One region of the Roseateles sp. GW835-FHT13E02 genome, then DNA from elsewhere that is predicted to be linked to it. Evidence: riboswitches for the same ligand, from Rfam matches in the RefSeq annotation. Region 1 holds a riboswitch; the other holds the start of a gene.

Region 1 (3,393 bases):
CAGGCTGTACTGGGCGTCGAGGTTGAGCAAGGCATAGCCTGCGAGCGGCTTGCTGTTGGATACGTCGTCATAGCGCTGGCCTGAGCTCTGCACGACCGCCCCCAACTTCCAGTTCGCCACCGTGGTGTCTGCGCGCAGGCTGCCGTACACGCGCGCACGGCGGGCCAGCAGCTTGTCGTTGCTCATGTTCTTGGGGGCTTGCAGATCCAAAGTACTGGTGAGACGAATGCCGGCGATCTCGGTGCTGCCTTGCAGGTTCAGGCCTTGCAAACGGGCCGAGGCCACGTTTTGATAGCAGCCACGCGTGTTGATGCAGCTGCCGGGTGCGCCGAAGATGATCAGGTCGCGGATGCGGTTGCGGTAGGCCGTGAGCGAAAAGTCGCTGTGCTCGGTGTTGTACTTCAGGCCGAACTCAAGGTTACGGCCGCGCTCGGGGTCCAGCGGCTTGACGCCGGGCTTGCTCAGATTGGGGCCATATTCGCTAGCGCGCTGAAACAGGGTCGGTGCACGGAAGGCCGTGCCGACGGAGCTGACCAGGCGCAGGCCAGGTGCGAGCACATAGCCGGCCGCGACCGTGCCGGTGTTGACGCCGCCGAACTGGCTGTCATCGTCATGGCGGCCGTGCACTTGCAGGCTCAGCGCATCCTGGTTCCACAGCCAGCCCAGGGCCAGCCCATGCTGGCGGCGCTTGTCGATCTTGTTGTCGCTCAGCAGGTTCGGGTTCTCCAGGCGGTCCTCGCGGCGCTCCAGGATGAAGTTGAGTTGCTGGCCTTTGGCGATCTGGTAGCTGCCATTGAGGCTGATATTGCGCAGCTGGGTTTCGGTCAGGTAGGCCGAGGGTTGGGTCTCGTAGGTCTCGGTCGATTCGGCCAGGCTCAGCTGGGTCTGCAGCGCCGGCAGCCATTGCGCGCTCCAGCTCAGCTGGGCCACGCGGGTGTCCTGGATGCTGTGGTCGTCCTTGTCGGGGGCGCTCTTCGAGCCGTCGTACTGGGCGTCGGAATGGCTGCTCAGCGCCAGCGCCTCAAGCCGGTGGGCCGTGTTCAGCTGCAGGCCGATGCGGCCCTTGAGGTTGTGGTTCTTCCAGCCATCACGGTCGGCGATGTAGTAGAAGCTGGCGGGTGAATCGATGGTGCTGTTGAAACCGTCGCTGCGCTCGGCCGCCGCGCTGAGGGCGAAGTCCAGCAGGCCCGCGCTGCCGGTGAGGCCGGCGTCGAGCTTGCGGGTGCCCAGGTTGCCCAGGCCGGCACCCAGTTCGGCCTGCAGGCGCGGGCCGCCCTTGCGGGTGAAGATCTGCACCACGCCGCCGACAGCGTCCGAGCCATAGATGGCGCTGGCCGGGCCCTTGAGCACTTCCACGCGTTCAATCTGCGACAGCGGGATGCCTTGCCAGGCCGCGCCGCCGCTGGCTTGCGAATCGACCCGCACGCCGTCCACCAGAACCACCGTGTGGCGGGTGTCAGCGCCACGCAGGAAGAGCGATGTCGTGGTGCCGGGGCCGCCGTTGCGGACCATCTCCACGCAGCCGCTGTTGCGCAGCAGATCGGCCAAGCCGCCAAAGGCTTGGCGCTCGATGTCGGCCCGGGTCAGCACGGTCAGGTCGGTCAGGACCTCGCTCAAGCGAATGGGCGAGCGGGTGGCGGTGACCACCACCGAATCGAGCTTGTTGGGGCCAGGGCCTTGTGCCTGGGCTTGGCCCTGGATGGCCATGGCGAGCAGGGCCAAGGCGAAGGGCAAGGCTTGGGCGCGAACAGCAAAGGACGAAGGTGCAGCGGGCAGGAACGCGCGCGCCTGAGTGCGGGCCAAGGGCCGGACGGAAGAGGTCATGAGCAAAAGAAACAGCAAGCAGAACTGCCAGGCACCAGCTCACCCGCTGAGCGCCTGTGGAACGATGTGCTGCAGCACCCGCCCGTCGAGGGGCAGGGGACGCGGCGCACCACGTTGTTGGCCGGTATCCGGGCTGGTGAACCTCAGCAGCTGTGTCCTTCCCAAAACCCGAGGGTTTCAGTGGACTGAGGACAGCGCTTGAAGCGCGCTGGCGGCTGTCGCGATGAGGCGTGCGGCCAGGGCTTCGTTCACTTACCGTTGCGGGGACAGCTCAGGTTGGGCTTGCTTGCGAGCGTGGCAGCGCGCCTTCCTGATTCCCGTTTAACTGTGCAAGACGCAATGCCTGCACGAGCACCAACGGGCTGGATTCTAGCTTGCGGCCGAGGCGGCCCGGCCGGGCTGGGCGCCGATGGATGCGGGCGCGGGCGGCGCTTTTGCCTTCGTGTCTGCCGGTGTCAGGGGCTTCAAGGGTTTGGGCGCCTTGGGTGCTTTGGGCGGTTTGGGATGAGCGGCTTGCGCGGGTTGGGTCTGCGCAGGCGCCGAGGCAGGCAGGCCGCGGCCATGGATGGCCACCGAGCCGGGCGCCCGACGCAGCGCTTCCGATTCTTCTTTCAGGCGACGAGCTTCCATCTCGCGGGCGCGACGCGCATCGTCCCTGGCCAGGGCCTGGGCGGCGCGCCGGTCGGCGTCGCTCGGTTGGTCAAAGGCGATGGTCTTGGGCGCTTGCGCGCTGCCTTCGGGGCAGGGCGAGTCGCGCAGATCGCGGCCCTGTGGTCCGCAGCGGTAGACCTGGGCGCTGCGCGTCTCCGTTTGGGCTTGTGCGGCAGGGGGTAGACCCAGCAGGGGCACGGCCAGCACCGCAGCCCAGGCCGCGCCATTCAAAACCAGGACGGGGCGGGGCAGGGTGCGGTGGTGCATGGGCTCAGCTTTCGGTGGGGGCGGCTGGGGTGGTGGGCTGACCGGGGCTGCCTTCGGGCTTTGCGGCCAGGGCTGCCGGCTTGGGTGGTTTGGGCCGCGGCGGCTTGGCGTGGATCTTGGCCAGGGCCTTGTCCATCTGGCCCGCCAGCATCAGTTCGACGGTGGCCAGGGATTTGTCGATGCAATCCTGCACCGCCTCGCGCTCCGACAGGGGCGGCTTGCGCAGCACATAGGCGGCCACTTCACCCTTGTGGCCGGGGTGGCCGATGCCCAGGCGCAGGCGCCAGAAATTGGCCGAGCCGAGCTGGGCCTGCATGTCCTTCAAGCCGTTGTGGCCGCCGTTGCCGCCGCCTTGCTTGAATTTCATCTCACCGGGCAGGAGGTCCAGCTCGTCATGGACGGCCAGGATCTCCTCCGGCGCAATCTTGAAGAAGCGCGCCAGCGCCGCCACCGATTTGCCCGAGAGGTTCATGTACGTCATGGGCTGCAGCAGCCAGATCGGCCCGTCGCAGCCGGGCGCGTTGTTGACGCGCGCGCACAGGCCGTAATAGTTGCGTTCGGCCTGCAGCGTGGTACCCAGTTTGCGCGCCAGCTGATCCACCCACCAAAAACCGGCGTTGTGGCGCGTGTCTTCATATTCCGCCCCGGGGT
Region 2 (3,393 bases), on a different contig from region 1:
GCAGGATGGTTTCGTTGGGAGTGTTTGACATGGCAACAGAGCCTCAGAGTTCGGGCTGGGCCGGCACGCTGGCGCGGCGGAAGCGGTGGGTGAAGCTGGGGTCGTAGAGCTTGGACTTGGCCAGCTCGGGCCAGTGGCGCGAGCCCAGGGTCGGGCTGGCGATGACCATGGACTGGCTGACGATGCCGGCCTCGCGGCAGCGCTGCTTCACATCGGCCAGGGTGGCGCGCAGGATCTGCTCTTCGCCCGGCCAGGAGGCCTTGTGCACCACCAGCATGGGCGCGTCCTCGGCCCAGCCGGCCGCACGCAGCTCGGCCGTGAGCTGGCCCAGCAGGGTGATGGACAGGAAGATGCACAAGGTGCAGCGGTGCGCGGCCAGGGCTGCCAGCTCCTCGCCCGCCGGCATGGGCGTGCGCCCGGCCACGCGGGTGAAGATCACCGTTTGCGTCAGCTCCGGCAGGGTGAAGGTCTCCACCGCCGCCGCGGCCGAGGCCATGGCCGAAGAGACACCCGGCACCACGCGCAGCGGCACGCCCGCCGCATCAAGCGGCTGCACCAGCTCCATCAGTGCGCCGTAGAGCGCCGGATCGCCGGTCTGCAGGCGCAGCACGGTGTCGTGGCGCGCGGCGCGCTCGATCAGCCAGGCCGACATCTGGTCCAGCGTCATGCCCTTGGAATCGGCAATCTCGCAGCCCGGCGGCGCCCAGCGCGTGGCTGCCTCGTCGACCAGGGAGCCGGCAAACAGGATGGCGCCGGCGCGCTCGATCAGGCCCCGGCCCTTGACCGTGATCAGGTCCGGGTCACCTGGGCCAGCGCCGACAAACCAGACCGTGCCGGGCTCGGCTCGCGCCTCGCTCATGCCCGACCCGGCTGCGGTGCAAAGCACTGGGCCGCCAGCGGCAGGCGGCGCAGCGGGCCATCGGCACGCAGCAGCCACAGCGTGCCCAGCGTCACCAGAGGCTCCAGCAGCACGACCGGCGCGTAGGCCACGGCAAAGCGAGCCCACTCGGCCAGGCTGGTCTCGCCCTGGCCCATGGCCAGCCAGAAACCCACCATGGCAATCACGCCGCCGTAGTAGGCGCTGTCCAGCTGCAGCAAGGTCTTGACCGTGACCGGCCGCTCGCCGTGGACGAGGCGTCGGGCCAGGCCGTGGTGCACCGCCATCAGCGGCAGCATCAGCGACAGCGAGTTGACCGCCAGATGCACCAGATCCTGCGGCTCGAACACCAGGCCTTGCAGCAGCAGGCCCAGGGGCAGGCCCAGAAGCGTGGGCACAAAGCCAAAGCTCAGGTAGAGCGGCATGGCGCCGAGGAAATGCAGCTCCGACGGGCCCGCCTTCATGTGAAAGGCCTGCATGAAGAGCGAGAAGAACAGCGCCGCCAGCAAGGTGCGCAGCAAGAGCGCCGGCTGCTTGAACAGCGGCGGCAGATGCGCCAGCACCAGCGGCGCGGCCACGGCGGCGGCCAGGGTCAGTTTGGCGGGGGCGATCAGCCCGGGTTCGATGTGCATGGTGGCAGCTCCGATGGGAGTGGAATGAAGGGGTGGTGGAACACAGCGCAGCCGAGAGCGGGTCGCGCAGGGACAGGCCACGCGCAGGCCTCGGCCGGAGCCGGGCGCATGCGTCAGCGGGAAAACAGTTCTCGGGGGCGGGGTGAGATGCGGGGTCAGCGGCGCGGCGCCTGGCGCAATCGGCCATGCAGCAGCCTCAGCCGGCCGCTGCGGCGCAAACGCGCAAACGAACCAGCACAAGGGCACAACGGCCCGACGAGCGAGAACCCGAAGCTCAGACCCGACCAGGGCCTAGGAGGGAGAGGAATCCATGGGTAGAGACACCGAAACAGCGCGATCGCCCGCTTCCCCGCAGGTTTTCGCCACATGGTGCGGCAGCCCAAAGGCTGCGGCGCACCGCTTCGTTGGCCGGTATCCGGGCTGGTGAAATCGAGTCCATCGCCTTCCCAGATGCAGACAACAACATCCAGTGGCTTGAGATGAACCCTGAGGCCGGCTTGGCGCAAGGCCAGGCCGCTTCGTTCACGCACCGTTGCGGGGGCAGCTCAGTCAGGCAAGGTCCGAAGGGACGGCTTGCATCTACTGATTCCCGTTTAACTGCAGGACTTTTGGGAGTCCCACGAGCACCAACAGGGCACCATCCTAGCGCAAAACCCCCGGGGCCAACAAGCGCTGTGCGAACTGCGGGTTAGGCAGGAGCCGCCGCAACAAGGCCCGCAGCGCAGCGCCCTTGCCGCCGCAGGGGCCGAGCCCCGGCCCTAGAATGCAAGTATGAACTCCTCGACCTTTTGGTTTCGATCATTGCCAGCCGCCCTGGTTCTGCTGAGCGGCCTGCTTTGCGCCTCGGCCCAGGCGGCCGATCCGGCACCGGCCAAGCCCGCCCCGGCGCCTGAAGCCCCTGCGGCCGCAGCTGCCGATGGCGTAGCCGATGCGCGCGTGACCGTCACCGTGATCGAGGATGACAGCACCCGCATCGAAGAGACCCGGGTGCGCGGCCAGACCCAGAAGGTCACGGTCCAGTCCAAGAACAGCAAGCTACCGAGCTACGAAATCATCATGGGCGATGGCAGCCGCGACCTGTCGGCCGGCCCGGGCTCCACGCGCGGCGCCGCCGGCAAGCGCGTTTGGAACGTTTTCAACTTCTGAGCGCGAGGCCCGGCCGCCTGAGCCTCACCCCTCAAGCCGCCGCCGCGCCCGCCTCGATTCCCACGCTGTAGCAAGCGATCAAGCAGTGCTGACATGGCCGTATTTACCGAAGTGACACTCGAGCAGGCGCAAGCCCTGATCAACCGTCTGGACCTGGGCCAGGTGCTGGAGCTGCGCGGCATTGGCGCCGGCATCGAGAACACCAACTACTTCCTGACCACCGAGCGCGGCGAGTTCGTGCTGACCCTGTTCGAGCGACTGAGCTTCGAGCAGCTGCCCTTCTACCTGCAGTTCATGAAGCACCTGGCCGCGCGCGGCCTGGCCGTGCCCGACCCGCAGGCCGACGCGCGGGGCGAGATCCTGTTCGAGATCCAGGGCAAGCCGGCCGCCCTGGTCAACAAGCTGCGCGGCGGCCACCAGCTGGCGCCCGATCTCTTCCACTGCGAGCAGGTCGGCGCCGCCCTGGCCCGCATGCATCTGGCCGGCCAGGATTTCCCCCTGCACCAACCCAATCTGCGCGGCCTGGCCTGGTGGACCGACACCGTGCCCGTGCTGCTGCCCCATCTGGCGCTCGAGCAAGCGGCCCTGCTGCGCGAAGAGCTGGCCTACCAGCAGCAGCTGGCCGCCTCGCAGAGCTTTGCCGAGCTGCCGCGCGGGCCCATCCACGCCGACCTGTTCCGCGACAACGTGATGTTCGAGCTGCTGCCGCCGCAGCCCGAGGGCGTGCAGCCCCTGCAG

Evidence for each region. Region 1 has a riboswitch for cobalamin ahead of AC1Q6P_RS19880 (TonB-dependent receptor plug domain-containing protein). Riboswitches for the same ligand answer to the same signal wherever they lie in the genome.
Region 2: it holds a riboswitch for cobalamin, as region 1 does, so the genes downstream of both, AC1Q6P_RS15170 (energy-coupling factor ABC transporter permease) here and AC1Q6P_RS19880 (TonB-dependent receptor plug domain-containing protein) in region 1, are expected to answer to the same signal.

The regions. Positions count from the first base shown of each region.
Region 1 covers NZ_JBXAGJ010000023.1:31,507-34,899, forward strand. Annotated here, with positions in the region: gene AC1Q6P_RS19880 (TonB-dependent receptor plug domain-containing protein) at 1-1,824, opposite strand, end outside; cobalamin riboswitch at 1,927-2,198, opposite strand; gene AC1Q6P_RS19885 (hypothetical protein) at 2,194-2,742, opposite strand; gene pth (aminoacyl-tRNA hydrolase) at 2,747-3,393, opposite strand, start outside.
Region 2 covers NZ_JBXAGJ010000014.1:136,462-139,854, reverse strand. Annotated here, with positions in the region: gene AC1Q6P_RS15180 (sirohydrochlorin chelatase) at 1-31, opposite strand, end outside; gene cobM (precorrin-4 C(11)-methyltransferase) at 44-859, opposite strand; gene AC1Q6P_RS15170 (energy-coupling factor ABC transporter permease) at 856-1,509, opposite strand; cobalamin riboswitch at 1,899-2,155, opposite strand; gene AC1Q6P_RS15165 (hypothetical protein) at 2,281-2,655, shown strand; gene AC1Q6P_RS15160 (homoserine kinase) at 2,749-3,393, shown strand, end outside.